Regions from separate parts of the Tatumella sp. JGM94 genome, predicted to be linked through region 2. Evidence: predicted binding sites of a transcription regulator. Region 2 holds the regulator's gene; the other holds the start of a gene.
The links. The regulator LexA, encoded in region 2, represses DNA repair genes until DNA is damaged. The targets are predictions, from matches to a motif close to TNCTGTATGTACATACAGNA.
Positions count from the first base shown of each region.

Region 1: sulA (SOS-induced cell division inhibitor SulA) is a predicted target of LexA. The motif match lies at 1,438-1,457, and genes of this name have one in related genera.

Region 1 covers NZ_JAERJN010000003.1:196,556-204,154, reverse strand. Annotated here, with positions in the region: gene ompA (porin OmpA) at 1-577, opposite strand, end outside; gene sulA (SOS-induced cell division inhibitor SulA) at 925-1,416, opposite strand; gene JK216_RS03815 (TfoX/Sxy family DNA transformation protein) at 1,636-2,274, shown strand; gene yccS (YccS family putative transporter) at 2,261-4,405, opposite strand; gene JK216_RS03805 (YccF domain-containing protein) at 4,420-4,863, opposite strand; gene helD (DNA helicase IV) at 4,986-7,040, shown strand; gene JK216_RS03795 (methylglyoxal synthase) at 7,046-7,525, opposite strand; gene JK216_RS03790 (DUF2057 family protein) at 7,594-7,599, opposite strand, start outside.
Region 2 covers NZ_JAERJN010000008.1:119,423-127,021, forward strand. Annotated here, with positions in the region: gene JK216_RS07895 (NADPH:quinone reductase) at 1-918, shown strand, start outside; gene pspG (envelope stress response protein PspG) at 1,120-1,392, opposite strand; gene dusA (tRNA dihydrouridine(20/20a) synthase DusA) at 1,591-2,568, opposite strand; gene zur (zinc uptake transcriptional repressor Zur) at 2,831-3,349, shown strand; gene dinF (MATE family efflux transporter DinF) at 3,367-4,689, opposite strand; gene lexA (transcriptional repressor LexA) at 4,857-5,471, opposite strand; gene JK216_RS07925 (diacylglycerol kinase) at 5,580-5,945, opposite strand; gene plsB (glycerol-3-phosphate 1-O-acyltransferase PlsB) at 6,079-7,599, shown strand, end outside.

The DNA.
Region 1 (7,599 bases), on a different contig from region 2:
CGCTCAGCATGGTGTTATCCGGACGAGTACCAACGGTACCAGCGTCACCGATGTGGTTAACCCACTGGTAATCCAGACGGGTTGCCCAGTTTTTGGTCAGTGCATATTCAACACCAACTGCGGCCAGCGGAGAAACACCGGTGTCGTTATCTTTCAGATGTGCACCGTTTTTGTTCTCGCTAGAGTCTGCACGCCATACCATGCCACCCAGACGCGTATAAACATCCAGATCGTCAGTGATTGGGTAGCTCAGTTTAGCCGCCAGCTGTACGCCCTGCGCTTTAAATGCGCCATTAACGTTGGTGCCTTTATGAGGCATACGGCCCAGCCAATCGTAACCCGCTTCGAAGCCCAGGTATTGGTTTGCCTGATAGCCTACGAATGCACCGGCACCCAGCTGACTTTTGTGGGTAGGGCCATCATTCTGCTCGTAGTTGTTACCGTAGAAACCGGTGTCGTGATACTGAGACCAGCCCAGTTTACCACCAGTGTACCAGGTATTATCTTTCGGTGCGGCCTGCGCTACGGTAGCGAAACCTGCCAGTGCCACTGCAATTGCGATAGCTGTCTTTTTCATTTTGCGCCTCGTTATCATCCAAAATAGGCAATGAGCATAAATTTTGCTCTTTGGTTGTAATCCTTTGCCGGGTTGTAATGCTCGATTTTTACTCTGCCAAAAAGGAGATTATTGAGCACCCTGGCGAGCTAAAGTCTACAACGAGATTAGAAAGTTACAAGTACGATATGATGTTGTACAGTAAAAAAACAGCATTTTGTACATATATGGTTACATTTAAAACTGAACTAAGGCCGGAAATGCCATTACAAAATCACGTTAACTCATTGTTGGCTCTGGGGTGCCATGAGGTAACGGTGATTTATTTTTCTTCACGTAAATTTTCCTGAGAAAAATCTTATTTTAGCTCAATGTAGTAACGGAGACTGAATTTTCAATCGATTTTCCTGTCTGCCGGGGTAAACGAAGCCATTTTCTTCCCGCATGATCAGTCCGAGAGTACAACCTTCTTTTGCTGCCAGTTCGAGATCTTCCCGTTCAGCTATCGTCAGATGATCTGGTAACCAGGCCATCACCACACTGAAATTCCCTGAACAAAGAGCCTTAGTCATCGCGCGGACGTCGCTACAGGTATCCAGAGATGCAACCTGTATGCTTTTTGCCAGCGGTAACCCGGATTGTTGTAACCAGTGACGGTTCAGCTTATGTGGCGGGCTAAGCCATAGCTGCCAGCGTGACTGCTCACCCAGTTGCCTGAGTAACGGCAGCAGTAAACTATGCAGTAACGCGGGATGCTGTGCATGATAACTTAATTCACTGATACAACCGCTGACACTGGCAGGTGTCGCCGTATGCCGGTGAAGGTTAATTGTCGCTGATTTCAGTAGTTGAGCACGCATATTTTTATATCATCCGCAATGAACTGTATGTATATACAGTATTCCGGTTATGGATAAAGATCAATCATTTTTCTGAAAACAGTTCGCATAATCCAAAACTAACCGGCCAAACGGCTATTTATGCATTGAACTACTAATAGCTTTTGTTTAACTTCTAACATGTTGATAAGTATTATTTTATTGGCAGTTATGCCATTGCCAGAACCAGGGAGGTTCGCGATGAAAACATCCGGTCAACGTATTGAAGAATCAAAGAAACAGCTTTCAGCATTAGGTGACATTCAGTCACGTACCCAGTTCGGCGGATATTCTTTATCGGTTGAGAAAATTGTGTTTGCTTTGGTGAGTGAAGGTGAACTGTATTTGCGGGCCAGTGAAGAAATGCATACTTATCTGCAGATGCGGCCTCTGCAGCCATTTATTTTTCATAAACGCGGACAGTGCGTCAGTCTTAATTATTATCGGGTGGATCATCAGCTCTGGGGCCACCAGGACGTATTGCTGGGCCTGTCGCGTAGCTCCCTGAATGAAGCCAGAGCATTGCGTCAGGCACAACTTGACTGTCACCGTTTAAAAGACCTGCCTAACCTGAGTATCCGTCTGGAAGTATTATTGAAAGAAGCCGGCGTGCCGACCATTAGCCGGTTGCGTGAGCTGGGCGCGAAGCAAAGCTGGACAAGGCTAAAAAATAACAACAAACATCTTGGAATTAAAACTCTGTATGCGTTGCAGGGGGCAATCTCCGGCCAGCACCAGGAGGTACTGACCAGAGAGGTGAAAGAAGAACTGAGGCACTGGTATCAGCAGTTTATTAAAGCATCTGCCTATCCGCTACCGCCGGGGGTTAAAGGGCGTTGATTTCCTGGCGGATATTAAGCAGTTCGGGAAGGACTTTCAGTATTAAGCCAATCTGTTGCAGTATCACCGGCTGATGACTCTCCGGGTTGGCTTCTATAGTATTCATCTCGCGGGTTAATGCCTGTAGTTTTTCCGGAATCTGTTGCTCACCCGCCGGGCTCATCTGTAACACATTTTCGGTCAGACTGACGGCATCATCGATGAGTTGCAGTAAATCGCTGCGTTCGATTTTCTCACGGTGGGCACCGAGTGCTGCAATATAACTCAGCAGGCTGTGATTAAGGCAAAGTACCCGGAAAGCCACATCTTTTACTGGCTGATGTAAACCGTTTCCTGCGTTCAGGTTGGAAATAACCAGTGCCAGCTCGGCATCCGAATTATGTGCATCACGGCGCGCGACCCGATAAGACATTCGGTTATCCTTGCCCTCATGATACTGGACCATAATGGCATCCAGATATTTAGCATTCGCTGCCAGCGCCTTATTGATCACATCGGGCAGCTGACGGTAGCGCCAGTCCGGGAATATCCAGGCCACCGCCATCCATGCCAGCGCACATCCGATAAGCGTATCAATAATCCTCGGTAATGCGACGTCGAATCCCTGGCCCAGCAGATTAAAACTCAGCAATGCCAGTAATGTAATAAACAGAGTCGCCTGTGCGTACTGAATCAGCCGGAAGGCAAAAAACAGTACCCCGGTGATCACTATCAGAATTAACTGCCCCTGCACCGAAGGCACCAGCCACAGAACCGGTAATCCGATGATAATCCCTGCCAGAGTACCGATTATACGTAAAGCCAGACGTTTTTTGGTGGCACTGTAATTTGGCTGGCAGACAAATAAACTGGTCAGCAGGATCCAGTAACCATGCTCAAGTCCCGTCAGGCTGATAAAGGCATAACCAATACAGAGTACTAAAGATACCCTGACAGCATGACGGAACAGAGGGGATTTCGGGCTCAGGTGGCGTGTCAGGCGCAGGCGCACGTCCTGCCATCCGGTCAGACCTTCGCGCGATAAATGGGTATCACTGTTTTGCCACAGATGGTTCAATATCTGTTCAGAGGCGATAGAAATCAGCTGGTCGTCGATCGCTTTCAGATTACGCAGTAACCAGTGCAATCCGCGGGACTGAGGATCATCAGGGTATTGCTGTGTCAGCCGGTCCAGCGCCTGTTGCAGATGAAAAAAAGCCCGTTCAAAGCGATGGTCATGATGATAAGGTGTGTTCATCGTCACGGAATGGGCGACCTGACGACAGGCCCCTGCCTGCATATTCAGTAACCGCTGAAAACGGAACAGAATTTCACTATAACGCCATTGATCACGCAGTTGATGGTACTGAATATGTGAAGAATTAGCACGTTCGTGAATTTCCTGGGCGGCAAAGTAGTACAGCAGTGAACGGCGGCTGCCGCGGGCGGCACGTTCGCCGCTGATCCGGCTCTGAATAGCGGTTTTGGTAATATTGAACTGAGAAACCAGCTGGCTGTTTACCAGCGCAGCCTGGATCAGTGATAAATCATCCGCGCCTTCCGCATCCGGATCAAACAGATTTGCTTTGGCATCCAGATAACTGGCCAGCTGACTGTAGGTGGAGGATAACTGTAGCTGCACCGGCTGTACGGGGAAAAACAGGTGCATCACCATGGTCAGCAAATTATACCAGAGTGCCCCTGCCAGCAGCAGTAGCGGCTGAGTATACCAGTGGCTGAACAGATGGATCCCCAGCATGGTATAGATGGCAATCAGTAACGCGCCAAAAGCGATGGTGGCATAGCGCTGTCCCAGTGCTCCCAGCAGGATAAAGATCCAGCTGGAGACTGCCAGCCCGATCAGAAAGAACAGCGGATAAGGGAAAAGAAGTTCCACAGAGACCGCTGCCAGACAAAAACAGGCAAGGGTAATCACCATATTACGTAAACGACCGCTCAGACGGTCATCAATATCGGTCAGCCCTGCAGCAACCACCCCGAGAATTAACGGTATGGTCCACGTAATCGTCTGTAATGACCAGGACAGCACGACACAACCCGTCATGGCGATAAAAATTCGCACCGGGTCACGCCATAGTTTATTCATCAGAAAAGTGTGCCAGCCATTGAGCATGGTCGAACCTGACTTCATTAATCCGTTTTCCCTTAAAACCGCAGACGTGCCGCGTTCTCGCGGGCCATTTTTGCTTCTTCAACCGATACCACACGGCGGCCTACCGGCCACAGAGCAATGGCGGCAATTTTGAAATTTGCAATGCCGACAGGAATACCGATGATCGACAGGCATTGTACAATTCCGGCAAAGATATGCGTCAGGCACAGCCACCAGCCGAAAAATATAAACCAGAATATATTCAGCAGAGTTCCGCCGGAATTACGCAGTGCATTCTTATTTTGCGGCTGCAGTTCATCAACATGGATAGCTTCGTTACCGAAAGGGAACAACGATAACCGGGTAATTTCCCAGCAAGAACGGGTCAGCGGGAGTGTGAAAATCAGCACAATGGTCAGCAGAGTGGCACAAAACCAGGCCAGGGTGGTGGCAAATCCGCCAAGTACAAAATTGAGAATATTGAGTACGGTTCTCATCAGATTACTATCCTTTCGGCTGTCTTACTCAGTGACTGCTGTGTAACCTGTTTTTTATCTGGAGCACTCAGGCACCCGCAGTTAAACTGTTACATCAGCAATGGCTAAAAACGGCGTGAAGCATGGAACTAAAAGCGACTTCAATGGGTAAACGTCTGGCACAGCATCCTTATAACCGGGTCCGTTTGCTACCGGCGGGTGTTGAAGTGAGCGGCGACCGTCATGAATATATTATCCCATTTAATCAGTTACTGGATATTCAGTGTAAACGAGGGATGGTATGGGGAGAACTGGAATTTCTGCTTCCTGAAAAGAAAGTCGTCAGACTTCATGGTACTGAATGGCAGGAAACGCGCCAATTCTACCAGCATTTACTGCATACCTGGCAGCAGTGGAGCCAGCAAATGGCCGATGTCTGTTATCAGGTACTGAATGAATTACAGCAATATCTGTTAAGCCAGATACAGCGTGACTGCTGGCTGACCCGCAATGATGTCGCCGGGTTTAGTGAGAAAATACGTGATAAATTCTCAGCATTACCTTTGCCCGCGGAACGGATCCCCGAATTCGAGCCTTGCCGTCCCCTGTGGGACTTTTGTCTGTGCTGGCTCCGGTCGACAGATAAACAACGAGCAGAACGTAACCGTCAATGGTCAGATGAAATCCTGACCCGTTACCAGGATTTTTTCGCTTCTGTAGAATCTTCCCCGTTAAATGCTTCCCAGTGCCGCGCGGTAATTAACGGAGAGGAGTCACTGCTGGTTCTGGCCGGGGCCGGCAGCGGTAAAACCTCGGTACTCGCCGCCCGTACTGCCTGGCTATTGAAACGAAAGCTGGCCTCTGCTGATCAGATTTTGCTGCTGGCTTTTGGCCGGCAGGCAGCAGAAGAAATGGACCAGCGGGTAATTAAATCCACCGGTGAATCATCAATTACCGCCCGGACCTTCCACTCACTGGCGTTGCATATTATTCAGCAGGGCAGTAATAAACGTCCCCTGATCAGTCAGCTGGAAACAGACTCCGATTTCCGGCGGCAGATGCTGACAGATGTCTGGCAGCAGCAATGTACAGAAAAGAAGTCTTACGCCAATGGCTGGCGGAGCTGGTTACAGGAGGAGCTGCAGTGGGGGCTATTACCTGAACAGTTCTGGCAGGATAAAACGCTGGTCAGCCAATTATCCGGCAGGCTGGAACGCTGGGTGTCTCTGATGAGAAATCATGGCGGAGCACAGGCAGCAATGATCGCCGAGGTGCCTGAAGAAATACGGGTGCTATTCGGTAAACGTATCAGGCTTATGGCCCCGTTACTGAAAGCCTGGAAAAGTCAGCTGAAACAGGAAGGCGCGGTCGATTTTGCCGGTTTGATCCAGCAGGCGGTAGCCTTACTGGAAAAGGGCCGTTTTATCAGTCCGTGGAAATATATCATGGCAGATGAATTCCAGGACCTTTCCCCGCAACGTGCGGCACTGATTACGGCATTGCGTAAACAAAACAAACGCAGCAGTCTGTATGCGACAGGCGACGACTGGCAGGCGATCTATCGTTTTTCTGGCGGAGAGGTGAATCTTACAACCGGTTTCCATCAGCAATTCGGTGAAGGCGATATCTGTATCCTGGATACGACCTATCGTTTTAATCAGCAAATCGGTCATGTTGCGAACCGCTTTATCCAGAAAAATCCGCGACAGATGAAAAAAGAGCTTAACAGTCTGACTAAAGGCAGCCGTAAGTCTGTAACACTGCTGGAAGAAGATTCTCTGGAAGCATTGCTCAATAAAATGAGTGGCTATGCAGGGAATGATGAAAAAATACTGATTCTGGCACGCTATCATTACCTCAGACCATCAGTTCTGGATAAAGCTCCGACCCGCTGGCCTAAGCTTTCGTTATCTTTTATGACCTTCCATGCCAGCAAAGGCGGGGAAGCAGATTATGTGATAGTGCTGGGGCTAAATAACGGAATAAACGGCTTCCCTGCCGCTGAGCGCGAATCCGTTATCGAACAGGGATTACTCCCCGTAGCCGAAGACTTCCCGGATGCAGAAGAGCGGCGGCTGGCATATGTTGCGATGACCCGGGCCAGGAAACAACTCTGGCTGTTGTATGATAAATCCGCTCCGTCCTGTTTTGTGGACGAGCTGCGGGAGCTCGGTGTACCGGTGGCGCGTAAACCCTGATCCTGTCAGCCATTATTTAATAATGGCTCTTGCAGGCGTTCTGCCATATAGCGCGGATAATCCGGAATGGTTATTCCGACCCGTTGAGTATACAGGGCTGAATTAACAATAAAGTCGGCAGTAGAGCGGTTGGTGGCTACAGGAATATTCCAGACAGTTGCCAGACGAAGTAATGCTTTAACATCCGGGTCGTGGGGTACGGCGTTCAGCGGATCCCAGAAAAAAATCAGCATATCGATTTTACCTTCGGAGATCATCGCGCCGACCTGTTGGTCACCGCCTAATGGCCCGCTTAATAAAGGATTAACCTGCAGACCACAGTGCGAGTTGATTAGATTACCGGTAGTCCCGGTCGCATATAAAGTATGAGAAGCCAGAGATGGCTGATTTTTTTTAACCCAGTCGAGAAGAGACGCTTTACAATTGTCATGTGCGACCAGGGCTATATGTTTACTTTCCGGCAACGTTCTGACTGTCTGCTCCATTATTGATCCTTTTAATTAAGCGGATACACAGGTTGTTATGGCAGTGTAACGCGGGCCTGAATCAGGGTTCAACT
Region 2 (7,599 bases):
CTGCCTGAACCCGGTGATTATGACGTAGTTGTAGAAAATAAAGCGATCGGCATTAACTACATTGATACCTATTTTCGCAGCGGCTTGTACCCTTCACCCTGCCTGCCAGCCGGTCTGGGGACTGAAGCGGCAGGGGTGGTTCTCCGTACCGGACGTGCCGTCAGCCGGGTAAGTGCCGGGGACCGGGTGGTTTATGCTCAGTCAGCCGCCGGGGCCTACAGCGAACAACATATCGTTCATCAGGACCGGCTGGTGATCTTACCCGATAGCATTTCTTATCAGCAGGCTGCAGCCTCCTTTCTCAAGGGACTGACAGTACAGTATCTGTTACGCCAGACCTATCCGGTCACCGCGGGTGAAACCCTGCTGTTTCATGCCGCCGCCGGCGGGGTCGGATTAATTGCCTGCCAGTGGGCTAAAGCGCTGGGGGCAAAATTAATCGGTACCGTCGGGTCGGCAGAAAAAGCGCAAGCGGCGAAACAAGCCGGCGCGGTAGCAACCATTAACTACCGGCAGGAAGATATTGCGGCCCGTGTTCTGGCACTGACCGGAGGACAAAAAGTACCGGTGGTTTATGATTCCGTCGGCCATGATAGCTGGGAAGCGTCGCTGGATTGCCTGCAACGCCGCGGACTGATGGTCAGTTTCGGTAACTCATCCGGCCCTGTGACCGGGGTTAACCTGGGGATACTCAACCAGAAAGGCTCATTGTTCGTGACCCGGCCCTCCCTGTCCGGTTATATCACTACCGCCAGTGAACTGGATGCCGCCAGCCATGAATTATTTACCCTGCTAGCCAGTGGTGCGATTAAAGTCCCGGTCGCAGAATCTCAGAAATTCGCCCTGAAAGAGGCTGCCCTGGCACACCGGCAGCTGGAAAGCCGTGCCACACAAGGGTCAAGCCTGCTGATCCCCTGATAATCAGGCAGACATTAACGAAAAAGGGCTTCCCGGAGGAAGCCCTTACTTTTTTATTATAGTTCTCGCTGATGCAGGGACAGAGCGAGTAATTCCTGTGAACGACAGAAAGGATAATCGCAGATTTGGTCCGTGAAAAATATGTGCTGTTTCACATTTCCGGAGGATCACTGCCGGAAAGCATATTTTCAGAAAATAGCTTTACCCGCGCCGATTCATCCTGTTGATTTTTGACAGAATTTTATCATAACGTTCCCGTCCTGTCGTTGCCGGCCTGACAGCAAAAAAATGCTGATATATCCATGCAACTGCCACCGCCAGCAGTAACCAGGGCAACAGTTTAAATGCCATAAAGAAAATCCCCGATGACAGCATGATGACAGCAGCCACCAGCAGTGCTGCCAGAACGCTTATCACTGACACCCCTGCCAGTAACAACATCATAAAAAAGCCGGCAATAAAAAATACTTCCATGGTGAGCTCCTCCGCTGACCTGAATGATCCCGTTCACTGAGATAAACATAACAAGAATCGTGCCAGCCACGGAGGATAGTTAACTGACTGAAATACAGGATTAAGTAAAAATCACCTCCGCTACCGAAGGTGTTAAAAAAACCAATAACTGGCGTGAAGTTAACAAAACCGGGGTCAGATACTTTACCGCGACTGTATTCAGCGATCGGCTACCAGGGATAAGGCCTTTTCCAGAACCCGTACATCGGCGCCTGGCTTGTGAGCATTTTCACTCAGGTGACGACGCCATTGTCTTGCGCCGGGGATCCCCTGAAACAGTCCCAGCATATGCCGGGTAATATGTCCCAGCCAGGTCCCCTGGCTGAGTTCTTTTTCGATATACGGATACATAGAGCGTACGACATCAGCGGCGTCCGCTGGCAGCATACCGGCACCGAAAATCTGACTATCCACCAGGGCCAGGAGACCGGGATTCTGATAGGCTTCCCGCCCCATCATGACACCGTCCAGATGCTGCAGGTGTGCCTGTGCTTCTTCAAGGGTTTTAACACCACCATTAATCCCGATACGCAGCTGCGGAAAATCCTGTTTCAGCTGATATACCCGCGGATAATCAAGGGGAGGCACTTCACGGTTCTCTTTCGGACTCAGGCCCGATAACCAGGCTTTACGCGCATGAATAGTGAAAGAGCGACAGCCACCCTGTTCAGCAACTGTACCGATAAAATCACACAGGAACCGGTAACTGTCCTGCTCATCGATACCGATACGGGTTTTCACTGTCACCGGGATACTCACCACCTGACGCATGGCATCGATACAGCGGGCAACCAGTGCCGCTTCGCCCATCAGGCAGGCACCAAAACGCCCGTTCTGAACCCGGTCAGACGGACACCCGACATTGAGGTTTATTTCATTGTAACCACGCTGTTCAGCAAGTTGTGCACATTGCGCCAGAGCGGCAGGATCACTGCCGCCTAATTGCAGTGCCACAGGGTGCTCTTCATCAGAATAGGCAAGGTAATCACCTTTACCATGAATAATGGCTCCGGTGGTCACCATTTCTGTATACAGCAACGTTTGTGCCGTCAGTTTACGATGGAAATAGCGGCAATGCCGGTCCGTCCAGTCAAGCATCGGGGCAATTGAGAAACGATCTGCAGGGAAAGGGGTCACCGGAGAAACCGTATCCTGCACAGAAGTCACGGGGTTGTCAGACTCAGGGGTATGAATTTTCATCAGGGAATAATTATGCGGTTAATTACGATTAATGGCGCCTATAATAGCACAAAATAACGTCACAACGGCTAGCTAAAACCCGGCCCCGTAAGGCTGAACGCTGTTTTACCGGCCAGCCTGAAACACACATCATCAACATTAAAACACCAGCCATGGTAAGATACCCCGTTATCGGAGACTTTTGTCGGAGAAAGCCATCATGCAACCTCAACTTCCTGCACAAATTCTTGCAGAGGCACAAAGCCTTTGTCAAAAACGTGGTGTGCGTATGACTTCCCAGCGTGCCGAAGTGCTGCGTCTGATGGCTGAACACTACGGTGCGATCAGCGCATATGATTTGTTGGATAAATTACGGGTCAGTGAACCTCAGGCTAAACCGCCAACCGTTTACCGCGCACTGGACTTCCTGCTGGAACAAGGGTTTATCCACCGTGTTGCTTCAAATAACAGCTATGTCGTCTGCCCGCATTTTGAACATCCGTCCCATACGTCGGTCATGCTGATCTGCGATAACTGTGCATCTGTCAGCGAGCGTCACGCAGAAGGGGTGGAGCAATTGATCAGTACCCGGGCCAGACAGGCGGGGTTTATCCTGCGCCATAGTGTTATCGAAGCCCATGGTTTATGTGAAAAATGTGCCGAAGTTGCAGCCTGTGATGATCCTGACCATTGTCAGCATGACCACAAAGCAGAGCCGAAAAAACGTCCCGGCCGGTAATCTGCCGCTCCCGTAATTCAGTCGCTGAACCAGCTATTATTACGCTGATGGTAATGCCAGCGACGCCATAAGGTGACACCCCGCAGAACCATAAATACACAGATTGCCAGCCACAACCCGTGGTTACCCAGCCAGGGAACTGTACATAAAGTCAGACCATAACCGGCGGCCGCAATGGCCATACTGTTACGCATTTCCCGGCCGCGGGCGGCACCGACAAATAAGCCATCCAGCAGATAACTGCCTGCCGCGACCACTGGCAGAATAATCTGCCAGATAAGATAATGGCTGGCCAGTTGCCGGAGAGAGTGCAGAGATGTCAGCAGATCAATAATATACGGCCCGGCCAGCCCATAAAGCAGGGAAAAACCAACGGCAACCATCCCGGCCTGACGACAGGATGCATGCCAGACCTCATGCAGTTTACCGGCCGTTCTGGCACCATAGGCCTCACCGGATACTGCCTCCACGGCATACGCAAAACCATCCAGTGCATAGGATGTAAAAGTCAGAAACATCATCAGTAAGGCGTTCACCGCCACAATATCACTCCCCAGTCTCGCCCCGGTCATGGTCAGTGAGGCAAAACAGAGTTGTAATAACAGGGAACGCAGTAAAATATCCCGGTTTAGTCCCAGTAACCGTTTCATATCACCCCGCCAGCCGTTAAGTAACATACGCCCTGTGATTTTCCGCTGTTTCAGAACACGCCATACCAGCAGCATACCCGTCAGCAGCGTGATATATTCGGCAATAACCGTCGCCGCCGCCGCGCCCCGGACCCCGAGATGCAGGTGCAGTACCAGCAGGAGTTCCAGCGCCAGATTGACCAGGTTGCCTGTCACCAGCAAAATCACCGGCGCACGGGCATATTGCACCCCCAGCAGCCAGCCGAGCAGTACCAGGTTAGCAAAGGTCGCTGGCGCACTCAGCCAGCGTACATCAATAAACTCACGAGCCTGTACCAGCGTTGCCGGATCACCGCCCATAATCCCGGTGGCTATATGACTGACAGGCTGACGCAGCAAAATAAACACCGCGCCGGCAATCAGGCTAATGAGCACCGGCTGCACCAGCGCCCTGGCCAGCAAGGTATTATTTTTTTTCCCCAGCGCCTGGGCGGTCATCCCGGTAGTGCTCATCCGCAGGAACAGCAATAACATAAACAGAAAGCTGGTTACGGTCGTCCCGATGGCCACACCACCAAGGTAAATGGCACTGCCGAGATGGCCAATCACCGCCGTATCCACCAGTCCTGTCAGTGGTACAGTGACATTTGACAGGATCATCGGTAATGCCAGCCGCCAGAGTTGCTTATCGGTAGAGCTAAGAAAAGACATGAATAATCCTGCAGGTCACATCGCAAAAGGCACAAAGAGAGACAATACGGGCACTATATGACAGCGGCATCAGTAAAACTAGCAGGCGCGGGAACAGGGGACAGTAAGGAACCGTCTGGCTGAGACATCTTACTCAGCCAGCAGGAGCAGAGGTGATCAGCGGCGGACTATAACCACTCGCCGTTACGGATAACGCCTACCGCCAGGCCTTCAACCGTCAGGTTTTGTTCGCGGATATCAACCACAATCGGCGAGAATTCGCTATTTTCGGGGAGCAGTTGCACAGTGTTACCCTGTTTTTTCCAGCGTTTCACTGTTACTTCGTCATCAATTCTTGCCACAACCACCTGACCATTACGGACATCCTGGGTTTTATGTACCGCCAGCAGATCGCCGTCCATAATACCGATGTCTTTCATTGAGGTACCGCTGACCCTGAGCAGGAAATCCGCTGACGGTTTAAACAGCGCCGGATCAACCTGAAAATGGCTTTCAATATGCTGCTGGGCAAGCAGGGGCTCACCGGCAGCGACACGGCCGATCAGTGGTAATCCCTCGGTGGTTTCTTCTTCCATCAGCAGGCGAATACCCCGCGATGCCCCGGAGACGATTTCAATAACACCTTTACGCGCCAGAGCTTTCAGATGCTCTTCTGCGGCATTCGGGGAACGGAAACCCAGCTGGGACGCAATTTCTGCGCGCGTCGGCGGCATACCCGTCTGTTGAATATGGTCGCGAATCAGGTCATAGACCTGCTGTTGCCTGCTGGTTAATGCTTTCATCCCGCCCCCTGGTTGTTTATACAGTCGCTGTGAGTATATACAGGTATTTTCTAAATGGGAACCAAAAACCGTCATAAAACAAACAACTGTCGGTTAAGATCCCGCCACTCACCACCACTGCCATAACAGAGCGATCCAGACAAAAGCCGCCAGCAGCAATGCCAGAAACACCGCCGCCGAACCTAAGTCCTTCGCCCGGCCAGATAACGGATGAATTTCAGGCCCCAGCCGGTCCACAACCGCTTCAATCGCGCTGTTAAGGACTTCAACGATAACAACCAGCACCACCGAACCAATCAGCAGTATCCTGGTGACTGTATCCACATTCAGCCAGCAGGCAACAATCACCGCCACGGCTGCCAGCACGGCTTCCTGCCGGAAGGCTGCTTCATGGCGCCAGGCCGCACGCAGTCCCTGCCATGAATAGCCCGCGGCTTTTATTATTCTCCGCCATCCGCCTGTCGTACCCGCCATCCCTGTTTACTCCTTTTATGATAAAAATTACCGTTATATCAGGATACGATTCGTTGTATCCTCACAGATCTTCTTTGTAGTTTCTGGTATGCTTGCGCCGCTTTGCTAACAGTAAGAGGCCGCAGATTTGTCTATGTCAGGTTGGCGTAAACTTTATTATAAATTACTCAGTTTTCCATTATCTTTGCTGGTTAAGAGCAAAGTTATCCCGGAAGATCCTTTCTCCGAACTGGGGCTGGATCCGACCCGGCCCATTATCTATGTATTCCCGTATGATTCCAAAGCGGATCTTCTGGCGATGCGTGCCCAATGCCTGCAGCATGATCTGCCGGATCCGTTACAGCCGGTGGAAATCGATGGTCATTTTTTACCCCGTCATGTATTTATCCACGATGGACCACGGTTACTGCCCTATTTCACTCCGAATCAGGAAACGGTAAAAATCTTCCATGATTACCTCGACCTGCACCGCAATAATCCGGCTCTGGATGTTCAGCTGGTGCCGGTATCGGTGATGTTCGGCCGCGCGCCTGGTAAAGAAGTTCAGGGAGCACAGGCGCCGTTCCTGCGTGAACTTAACGGAATACAGAAGTTCTTTGCCATTCTCTGGCTGGGACGCGATAGTTTTGTCCGGTTCTCACCCAAGGTTTCTCTGCGTCAGATGGCAGATGAACACGGTACCGATCAATCCATCGCCCATAAATTATCCCGTGTGGCCCATATCCATTTTTCACGGCAACGGCTGGCGGCGGTCGGACCGCGTTTACCGGCCCGGCAGGATCTGTTTAATAAACTGCTGCAGTCAAAAGCGATTGCCAAAGCGGTAGAAGATGAAGCCCGTAGCAAGAAAGTGTCCTACGATACGGCACAGAAAAATGCGGTCGCGATGATGGAAGAGATCGCTGCCGATTTCTCCTATGAAGCCATTCGTATCACCGACCGTGTGATGGGCTGGCTGTGGAGCCGGTTGTATAAAGGAATTAATGTCAGTGGCGGCGAACGTATCCGCCAGCTGGCACAGGATGGCCACGAACTGGTGTATGTCCCCTGCCACCGCAGCCATATGGACTATCTGTTACTTTCCTATGTGCTTTATCATCAGGGACTGGTTCCCCCGCATATTGCCGCGGGTATTAACCTGAATTTCTGGCCTGCCGGCCCGGTCTTTCGTCGCCTGGGGGCGTTCTTTATCCGCCGTACTTTTAAAGGCAACAAGCTCTATTCAACCGTGTTCCGCGAGTACCTGGGTGAACTGTTCAGCCGCGGCTATTCGGTCGAATACTTCGTTGAAGGCGGACGGTCACGTACCGGACGCTTGCTGGAGCCCAAAACCGGTACCCTGAGCATGACCTTGCAGGCCATGCTGCGTGGCGGTAACCGGCCAATTACTCTGGTGCCGATTTATATTGGCTATGAGCATGTGATGGAAGTCGCGACCTACGCCAAGGAGCTGCGGGGAGCGACCAAAGAAAAAGAGAGCCTGCTGCAGATGCTGCGTGGTTTACGCAAACTGCGTAATCTGGGCCAGGGATATGTGAACTTCGGTGAACCCTTGCCGCTGGTTAACTATCTGAATAACCAGGTGCCGGAATGGCGTGACGATATCGATCCGATAGAGCCACAACGTCCGGCGTGGATGACGCCGGTGGTTAAT